One region of the Frankia sp. CgMI4 genome, then DNA from elsewhere that is predicted to be linked to it. Evidence: riboswitches for the same ligand, from Rfam matches in the RefSeq annotation. Region 1 holds a riboswitch; the other holds the start of a gene.
The links. Region 1 has a riboswitch for thiamine pyrophosphate ahead of Manayef4_RS02340 (thiazole synthase). Riboswitches for the same ligand answer to the same signal wherever they lie in the genome.

Region 2: another riboswitch for thiamine pyrophosphate. It lies ahead of thiC (phosphomethylpyrimidine synthase ThiC); the one in region 1 lies ahead of Manayef4_RS02340 (thiazole synthase).

Annotation. Positions count from the first base shown of each region.
Region 1 covers NZ_MAQZ01000014.1:39,669-45,345, forward strand. The annotation lists gene Manayef4_RS02330 (hypothetical protein) at 1-207, opposite strand, end outside; gene Manayef4_RS02335 (Stk1 family PASTA domain-containing Ser/Thr kinase) at 298-2,448, opposite strand; TPP riboswitch at 2,718-2,831, shown strand; gene Manayef4_RS02340 (thiazole synthase) at 2,983-3,840, shown strand; gene thiH (2-iminoacetate synthase ThiH) at 3,837-5,003, shown strand; gene Manayef4_RS02350 (FAD-dependent oxidoreductase) at 5,043-5,677, shown strand, end outside.
Region 2 covers NZ_MAQZ01000061.1:3,975-8,096, forward strand. The annotation lists gene Manayef4_RS09105 (ABATE domain-containing protein) at 1-35, opposite strand, end outside; gene thiC (phosphomethylpyrimidine synthase ThiC) at 304-2,121, opposite strand; gene Manayef4_RS24100 (hypothetical protein) at 2,018-2,266, shown strand; TPP riboswitch at 2,253-2,360, opposite strand; gene Manayef4_RS09115 (ATP-binding cassette domain-containing protein) at 2,506-4,122, opposite strand; gene Manayef4_RS09120 (ABC transporter permease) at 4,119-4,122, opposite strand, start outside.

The sequences.
Region 1 (5,677 bases):
GGCCGCCACGGTGTCGATCAGCCGCGCGTCGGTCTCGTCATACGGGGGGCGCTGTCCGTCCAGCAGGTCGGCGACCCGCTCGGCCCGCCGTCCACCGCCGGCCATGCCCCGCCACGACGACTCCCGCCACCACGACGACTCCCGCCACCACGACGTCGGCCGCCGCGGGCCGGCGGGCCACCGGCCACGACCACGCGCTGCCTTCACGCCGTCGTCCCCCCGGGGAAGCGGTCGCGGATCTTTCGCCCACCGCGCGATTCGTTGCACAATATGATCAACCTGGTGGAGGATGGCGGCTCAGCCGAGGGGGTCCCACGTTGTGTTGACGTGCACGGTACTTCCTTTTTCGATTTTGCTCCCGGCCTTGGCGGACTGCGATGTCACCCGGTCGCCCGGCCCGCCGATCCAGCCGATACGGTCAATCTTCAACCCCCGGCGCTGCAGGATGTTCTCGGCTTCCCGGTAGCTCTTCCCGACCACGTTCGGCACCGGGACCTGGATCCCGCTGCCGTCGCCCCCGGAACCGTCACCGTTGTCGAACCCGTCGGCCTCGGCTACGGTGAGGGTGACGGTGCCGCCGGGTGAGATCGGCTGCCCCACGTCGGGAGAGACCCCGAAGACCTCACCGGGCTGCACGGCGTCGTTCACGGCGTCGGTGCGCTGCACCACGAGGCCGATGTTCAGGCCGACGAGCTCGGCCTTGGCCTCCTCGAACGACTTGCCGATGATGTCGGCCGGCACCGGCTTCGTCGCGGGGCCCGTCGAAGTGATCACGACGACCTGGTCCTTCGGCTTGAGCGCGGTGCCGGCCCCGGGGTTCGTACCGATCACATGGCCCGCCGGCACCGTGTCACTGGACTGTGGGCTCAGGCCGCCGAGGGTCAGGTCCACTTCGGCCAGCCGGGCCTTGGCCTGGGTCTCGGTGAGGTTCGCCAGGTCCGGCACGCGCACCGTCGCGGGGCCGGAGCTCAGCCGCAGGGTGATGAGCGCGCCCTTGTCGACCTTCGATCCGTCCCGGGGATCCTGCTGGGCGACGTGGCCGACCGGTACCGTGGCGCTGGCGACCGGGTCGAGGTAGGTGAACTGGAAGCCGGCGTCGCGCAGCATTTTCTCGGCGTCGGATCTGCTCAGGTTCGTCAGCAGCGGGACCTCGGTCCCTCCGCCGGACAGGGAACGGAACGCGAGGATCCCGAGCAGCAGGACCAGGACGGCCATGCCACCGACGACGACCGGGATGAGCCCTCGGGAGCGTGGCGATGCGGCGGCCCGTCGCCGCCCGCGCCCGCCACCGCCCCCGAGATAGGCCGTGGCGGTCGGCGAGGGCGGGGAGGCGGATCGATAGAGCGCGCCGGTGCCTGGCTGGCCCGGCCCGGCACCGGCGAACGCGCGCTCCGCGGCGGCCCCCGGCCCGGCGCCCCGGGAGTCGTCGTAGTCCTCGGCCTGGAACGGCTGGGTGTACCCGGGCTCCTGGGGGTACCCGGGCTCCTGGGGGTACCCGGGCTCCTGGGGGTACCCGGGCTCCCGGGCCCCTGAAGGCCGCTCGGCCAACCCGATCCGTTCGATCTCGCCGGTGAACCCGCTCGGGTAGGCGTCCTGCGGGGGCAGGAACGGCTCGATGCGCCGCAGCTCCGCCAGCAGGGCCGCACCATCGACCGGCCGGCGCGCCGGGTCGCGGGCGGTGGCCCGGAGAACAAGACCGTCCAGCTCGGCGGGAATGCCCTCGATCATGGTGGACGGCGCCGGCACGTCGCCGTGGACCGACTGGTAGGCCACCGACATCGGGGTGGCGCCGCTGTGCGGGAGCTGCCCGGTCAGGGATTCGAAGAGCACCACACCGGCGGCGTAGACGTCGCTGCGGGTGTCGGCGACGCCGTGGGTGACCTGCTCGGGGGCGAGGTACCCGACAGTGCCCATCACCACGCCGCCGGTGAGTGCCTGGGTGGGCTGGCTCACCGGACGGGCGAGGCCGAAGTCCGCGACCTTCACCTGGCCGTCGTCACCGAGCAGGATGTTCTCGGGCTTGATGTCGCGGTGGATGATGCCGGCGGCATGCGCGGCGGCGAGGGCCTCGATCACGGGCTCGATGATCTCGATGGCCTCGGTGACCGGGAGCCGACCCCGGGCGCCCAGGTGCTGGCGCAGCGACCGGCCGCGCACCAGCTCCATCACCAGGTAGTTGACCAGACCGGCGGGGATGTGGTCGGAACCCTGGTCGAGGATGGAGACGACGCGCGGGGTGTTGAGCCGTGCCACGGCCTTGGCCTCKCGATGGAAACGGGTGACGAACTCCGGGTCGTGATTGAGAGTGGGATGCATGACCTTGAGGGCGACGAGCCGGTCCAGCCGGTTGTCGTGCGCGACGTACACCGTCGCCATCCCGCCGACGGCGAGCCGTTCCTGCGCCGTGTAGCGGCCGTCGAGAAGCCGACCTACGACGGGGTCGGCCACGGTGGCATCCACGAGGGAGAGTTTACGATCGTTGTCGAAGGATGCCGCTACCGAGCCCCGCGAGGTTAACCCGGATACGTCGTTCGAGCGAGAAGTACCTCGTCGCGCAGCATGGTGTCCACCGGGTGAAACCCGGGTGCCCACATTGAATCGGTTCTCAAGGCCGCGATGATCGTCGACGGGCGTGGRTCAGTGTCGCAGATCGGCGTCGCAGATCGGCGTCGCGGCGGGACACCCGAAGCCGCGGCCAGGAAGCAGCGGTTACACTGTCGATTGCTCCGGGGAGCCCACGGACGTGGGCTGAGAGGCTGGCCAGTATCCCGTCGGCGACCCGTATACCCGATCGCGGTCATGCGCGCGTGGGGAGGATGAAAGATCGTGTCGCAGCACCCCCTACGTCCTGCCGGTTCCCGTCCCGGCGATTCTCCCCCCGACGGTTCCTGTCCCGATGGCCTCGCCGGTGGAGGTTCCGCCGTCGGCGGCGGGGGTGGTGGTGAGGCCGGACCCGGTGCCGCGGGGGCGGACGATCTCGTCATCGCCGGGCGGGCCTACGGCAGCCGGCTGCTGATCGGCACCGGGAAGTTCGCGAGTCACCGGGTGATGCGGGACAGCCTCGTCGCATCCGGTGCCACCATCGTCACCGTGGCGCTGCGCCGGGTCGACATCGGCCGGATCGGTGACGGCGACGTTCTCGACTTCATCCCGCCGTCGATGACCCTGCTGCCCAACACCTCGGGCGCGGTGGACGCGGCCGAGGCGCTGCGGCTGGCCCGCCTCGGGCGGGCGGCGACGGGCACCGGTCTGGTCAAGCTGGAGGTCACCCCGGATCCGCGCACCCTGGCGCCGGATCCGCTGGAGACCCTGCGCGCCGCCGAGCTCATGGTGGCCGACGGCTTCACGGTCCTGCCCTACTGTTCGGCCGACCCGGTGCTGGCCCGCCGGCTGGAGGAGGTCGGCTGCGCCACCGTGATGCCGCTGGGCAGCTGGATCGGCTCGAACCGCGGGCTGCGCACCCGGGACGCGATCGAGGCAATCGTGGCGAGCGCCGGGGTGCCGGTGGTCGTGGACGCCGGGCTCGGGGTGCCCTCGGACGCGGCCGAGGCGATGGAGATCGGCGCGGCCGCGGTGCTGGTCAACACCGCTATCGCGGTGGCCGCCGATCCGGCGCGCATGGCGCGGGCCTTCGCGCTCGCCACCGCCGCCGGCCGGTTGGGTTTCCTGGCCGGCCGAGGGGCTGCCGGCCCGGCCACGGTGGCGTCCGCCTCCTCCCCGCTCACCGGGTTCCTCGGCGCCCACCCGTCACCGGCGTCCCACCCGTCACCGGCGTCGCCCGTGCCCTCGGTGTCCCGGGCGACGTCCCCGGCTGCGGTGGTGGGCGAGGCGTCCAGGTGAGCGCCCCGCCAGGGGAGTTCRCGCGCGAACTTGCCGGTCACGACCTGGCCGGGCTGTCCGCGATGTCGCGGCGGGCCACGTCCGCCGAGGTGGACACGGTGCTGCGGCGGGTTCGGCCCGGATCCGGTGGGTCGGCCACCCCCCGGATCGGTCTCGCGGAGCTGGCGATCCTGCTCTCACCCGCGGCCACCGCCCGGTTGGAGGAGCTGGCGATTGCCGCCCGGGAGGCGACCCTGCTCCGGTTCGGTCGGGCGGTCCGGCTGTTCGCCCCGATGTACGTGTCGAACGCCTGCCTGTCGTCCTGCACCTACTGCGGCTTCGCCAAGGGCCTGCCGGTGGTGCGCCGCACGCTGGACCTTGAGGAGGTGGTGGCGGAGGGACGCCTGCTGGTCGACCGGGGGTTCCGTCATCTGCTGCTCGTCTCCGGCGAGCATCGCGTCGAGGTATCGGCCGACTACCTCGTCGCGGTGGTCGAGCGGCTACGGCCGATGTTCCCCTCGATCAGCATCGAGACCCAGACCTGGTCGGACGACACCTATGCCCGGCTGGTGCGTGCCGGGTTGGAGGGAGTCGTCCATTACCAGGAGACCTACGACCGGGCCCGCTACGCCGAGGTGCACGTCGCCGGCTGGAAGCGTGACTACGACCGGCGGCTGTCCTCGTTCGAACGGGCCGCGCGGGCCGGGGTGCGCCGGCTCGGGATCGGCGCGCTGCTCGGGCTCGCCCCGGACTGGCGCGCTGACGTGCTCGCGCTGGCCGCGCACGCCTCCTTTCTCTCCCGTCGCTACTGGCGGACCGAGGTCTCGATCGCGCTGCCGCGCATCAAGCCGAGTGCCAGCGGGTTCCCGCCGGTCGTCGTCGTTGACGACGCGGAGTTCGTCCAGGCGTACGCGGCCCTGCGCCTGTTCGAGCCGGACCTCGCGCTGTCGCTGTCGACCCGGGAGCCGGCGGTGCTGCGCGACGGGCTCGTCCGCATCGCCGTGACCACCATGAGCGCCGGCTCCTCCACCGAACCCGGCGGCTACACCACGCCCGGCACGGCCCAGGAACAGTTCTCGATCTCCGACGAGCGTTCGCCGGCACAGATCGCCGCGATGCTCGCCGAAGCCGGGTACGAGCCGGTGTGGAAGGACGCCTTTCCGCTTGTCGACCCGGTGCGGTGACGGCGGCCCGGCGTCGCGGGTCGTCGATAGTCTGCTCGAATGCAGCGAATAGTCGTCGTGGGCGCGGGAATGGCGGGGGGCCGGGCCGCCGCCGAGGTGCGCGCGCGTGGTTTCGCGGGAGAGGTGATCCTGCTCGGGGCGGAGCCGCACCGGCCCTACGATCGTCCGCCGCTGTCCAAGGCGGTGCTCTCCGGCCGCATCGACGACACGACGTTGCCCTTCGACCTCGACGGGGTCGAGGTGCGCCTCGGACGGCGGGCGACGGGCCTGCGACCGGGCACTGTGGAGACCGACGCGGGGCCGCTGGACTACGACGGCCTGGTGCTGGCGACGGGAGCCGACCCGGTAACCCTGCCGGGCGACGGCCCACAGCGGGTCCTGCGTTCCATTGACGACGCCCGGGATCTGCGTGGCGCCCTGCGTCCCGGCGTCCGGCTCGTCATCGTTGGTGCCGGCTGGATCGGCGCGGAGGTCGCCACGGCGGCGGCAGCGATCGGTGCCGAGGTCACCGTCGTGGAGGCAGCCGCCTCGCCGCTGTTCGCCGCGCTCGGCGCGCAGGTGGGCCGGTGCACGATCGCGTGGTACGCCCGGGCCGGGGTTACCCTGCGCCTGGCCACGGCCGTGGAGCGGGTCACCCCCGACGGGCTGGTGCTGGCTGGCGGTGAGGAGCTGAT
Region 2 (4,122 bases), on a different contig from region 1:
TCCAGCACCGGATGATCGCCCAACCCGATCAGCACGTCCGGGTTCATCGGAGACCTCCCCTCGAGCCGATCACCCAAATAACCACTCCACTTCCTCTTGAGAGGTTACTCCCTCGTCAAAGTAATCGTCTTAGATATCTTTTTTAGATAGCTTTTATGGACCACCGGGGCCGCTGCGCCCGCTGAGCCCCCTGCGCCCGACGGGGCCCGCCGCTGACCGGCGGAAGCCCGTCGGGACGGTCGGTCAGGAGTTGGCCACGTCGGTCAGGAGTTGGCCACGGCGGTCAGGAGTTGGCCACGGCGGTCAGGAGTTGGCCACCGGAAGGTAGATCCGATTGCCGGCGGCGTTGAACTCGGCGGCCTTCTCGCGCAGGCCGGCGGTGACCGCCTCGTCGCCGGCCGGGTCCGCGCCATGCCCGGCCGGGTCCAGCCCGTCCCCGCCCGCGTGTGCCCGCACCTGGTGGGAAATCTTCATCGAGCAGAAGTGCGGGCCGCACATCGAACAGAAGTGCGCCGACTTCGCGGCCGGGGCCGGCAGCGTCTCGTCGTGGAACGCGCGTGCGGTGTCGGGGTCGAGCGCGAGGTGGAACTGGTCGGCCCAGCGGAATTCGAACCGGGCGTCCGACAGGGCGTCATCCCAGGCCTGCGCGCCGGGATGCCCCTTAGCGAGGTCGGCGGCGTGCGCGGCGATCTTGTAGGCGATAACGCCGGCCTTGACGTCGTCCCGGTCGGGCAGGCCGAGATGCTCCTTCGGGGTGACGTAACAGAGCATGGCGGTACCGGCCCATCCGATCATCGCCGCCCCGATCGCGGAGGTGATGTGGTCGTAGCCGGGGGCGATGTCGGTGGTCAGCGGCCCGAGGGTGTAGAACGGCGCGTCGTGGCACAGCTCCCGCTGCAGCTGCACGTTCTCCTCGATCTTGTTCATGGGCACGTGCCCGGGTCCCTCGATCATCACCTGGACGTCGTGCTCCCACGCCACCTGCGTCAACTCGCCCAGGGTGGCGAGCTCGGCGAGCTGGGCCTCATCGTTCGCGTCCGCGATGGACCCGGGCCGCAGGCCGTCGCCCAGAGAGAACGTGACGTCGTACGCGGCGAAGATCTCGCACAGCTCGGCGAAGTGGGTGTAGAGGAAGTTCTCCTCGTGATGGGCCAGGCACCAGGAGGCCAGGATCGAGCCGCCGCGCGAGACGATCCCGGTCCTGCGCCGCGCGGTCAGCGGCACGTAGCGCAGCAGCACCCCCGCGTGGACCGTCATGTAGTCCACACCCTGCTCGCACTGCTCGATCACGGTGTCCCGGTAGACCTCCCAGGACAGCTTCTCCGGCCGGCCACCGACCTTCTCCAACGCCTGGTAGATCGGCACGGTCCCGACCGGCACCGGCGCGTTACGGATGATCCACTCACGGGTCAGGGCGATGTCCGACCCGGTCGAGAGGTCCATCACGGTGTCCGCGCCCCAGCGGGTCGCCCACACCATCTTCTCGACCTCCTCCTCGATCGAGGAGGTAACGGCCGAGTTGCCGAGGTTCGCATTGATCTTCACGAGAAACGCACGGCCKATCGCCATCGGCTCGGACTCKGGATGGTTCACGTTCGCCGGCAGCACGGCCCGCCCCGCGGCGATCTCCGCCCGCACCGTCTCGACGGGAAGACCCTCCCGCAGGGCGACGAACTCCATCTCCCGAGTGATCTGACCGCGGCGGGCGTAGCCCAGCTGGGTTATGGAAGGCCGTCCCGGCACCGCCCGACGGGGCACTCGCACCCGCCCGTCGAGATCCGTCCCGCCGAGACCGAGCGTCCCAGAACCGGGCGTCCCAGAACCGGGCGTCCCAGAACCGGGCGTCCCAGGACCCRATGTCCCGGTCCCGGGAACGGTCCGCCGCTCATCCGGCGCGGTGTCGCCACGCTGGGCGATCCAGCTGTCCCGCGTCGCCGGCAGACCCCGGCGCACATCGATCGTCACCCCCGGATCGGTATATGGACCGGAGGTGTCGTACACCACGACGGTGTCACCCGTGGTCAGCACGATCTCCCGCATCGGCACCCGCAGATCGGGATCCGCTCCGACCAGCCAGGTCTTGCGGCTGCCCGTCRGCGGACCCGTCGAGACCGCCGTCATCCCCGCGGCCGAGACGGACGACGAGGAGGACGAGGACGAGACGGACGGGGAGGATGCGGCGGACGACAAGGATGAGGTGGACGGGGACGAGGTGACGGCCTTCGAGGTGGACGAGGACGAACGGTCGGTACGCGACACCATGTAAGACTCCCTACGCCGGCATTACCCGGACAGGTTCCTGCGGTCGGCGGCCCCAGCCGCCCTCTCAGCCCCTTGGCGGAGCTCCCGCGATCAACTTCGACGCTTGTCGACAGTAAGACACCGCCGGCCCGCTCGCCACCCCTTCCGGTTCATCCGACGCATGCCCTACACCATCGGGCGACGTGAAGAGCCCTGTTCMGCCGGACCCCGGTTTCTCTGCGTGGCGGGGAACGCCGGACCAGCTCAGCGGTCCGGGGCCGCCGCCGGCCCGGAACTCCCGCCCAGGTAGGCCGTCTCGATGAGCTCGGGATGCGCGATGAGATCCGCCGCGCTCGCCGACAGCGCGATCCGGCCCCGGTCGAGAACGTAGCCACGGTCGRCCACCTGCAACGCGAGCGAGACGAACTGCTCGACCAGCAGCACGCCGGTCGACGTCTCGAGGGCGATCGTGCGCAGCAGGGCGAGCAGCTGCGGCGCAATCCCGGGTGCCAGGCCGAACGACAGCTCGTCCACCAGCAGCAGACGCGGTCTGCGCACCAGAGCGACGGCCAACGCGAGCCGTTGCCGCTCGCCCCCGGACAGTTCTCCGGCCGACCGGTCGAGCAGGCCGCGCAGCACCGGGAACCAGTCCAACACCCGCCCGATCTCGCCGGATGAGCGCCGGCCGGCCGCCAGGCGCAGGTTCTCGCGGACGGTCAACCGCCCGAGTGATCCTCGTCCCTGCGGTACGACCGCCATCCCCCGGCGGGCGAGTGTGCTCGGCGCGGCCCGGCGCGACCGGTCATCGAGGACCTTGACCCGTCCCCTCRACGGCGTCAGCAGCCCCGCCGCCGTGCGGATCAGCGTCGTCTTGCCCGCGCCGTTCGCTCCGAGCAGCGCCACGATCTCCCCGGCACCGACGGTGAGCGACACGTCCCGGAGCACCGGAACTCCGTCGTATCCGCTCGTGACCCGGTCGAGTACGAGCAGATCGCCCCCGCCTCGGCCGGGGGCCGGCGCCGGGGTGGAGGCGGGCACGGAGTCGAGAGCAGGCACGGAGTCGAGAGCAGGCACGGAGTCGAGAGCAGACACGGAGTCGAGAGCAGACACGGAGTCGAGAGCAGAGGCCGAGCCGGGCCCGGGTCCCGGGGCGGTCCCGGCGCGGTCGCCGCCGTCGGGCCCACCACCGCCCAGATAGGCAGCGCGGACCGCCGGATCGGCGCGCACCTCGGCGGATCGACCGCGCGCGACGACGCGGCCCCCGTCCAGGACGAGGACGTGGTCGCATACGTCGAAGACGAGCTTCACGTCGTGGTCAACGAGCAGCACGGCGATGCCGTCGGCGGCGATGCGGCGCAGCCGGTCGGCGAGCGTCCGGCGGGCGGCCGGGTCGAGACCCGCGGCCGGTTCGTCCAGCAGCAGGACCTTCGGCCTGGCGACGAGGGCGCGGCCGAGAGCCACCGAGGACCGCTCGTCGTGGGAGAGCGTCGACGGCAGGCGATCGGCGATCGTGGCGAGCCCGAGCGACCGGGCCGGATCTGGCCCGGTCGCGGGTCCGGGTGCCCGGGGCGTGACGACGGCCAGGTTCTCCCCGACCTCCAGACTGTCGAAGAGTTCCAGCGCCTGGAAGGTGCGGGCGAGCCCCAACCGCAGCCGCTCATGCGCCGGCAGTCCGACGAGCACGGCACCGTCCAGCGTGACGGTACCCGCGCTGATCGACRCAAACCCGGTGAGGGCGTCGATCAACGTCGTCTTTCCGGCTCCGTTGGGTCCGATGAGCCCGGTGATGGTGCCTGCCGACAGAGTGAAGGAGACATCCTCGAGGATGCGCGTGCGGCCCTGGTCGGCGGCGAGCATGTCGACCGCCAGCAACGCCGTCAC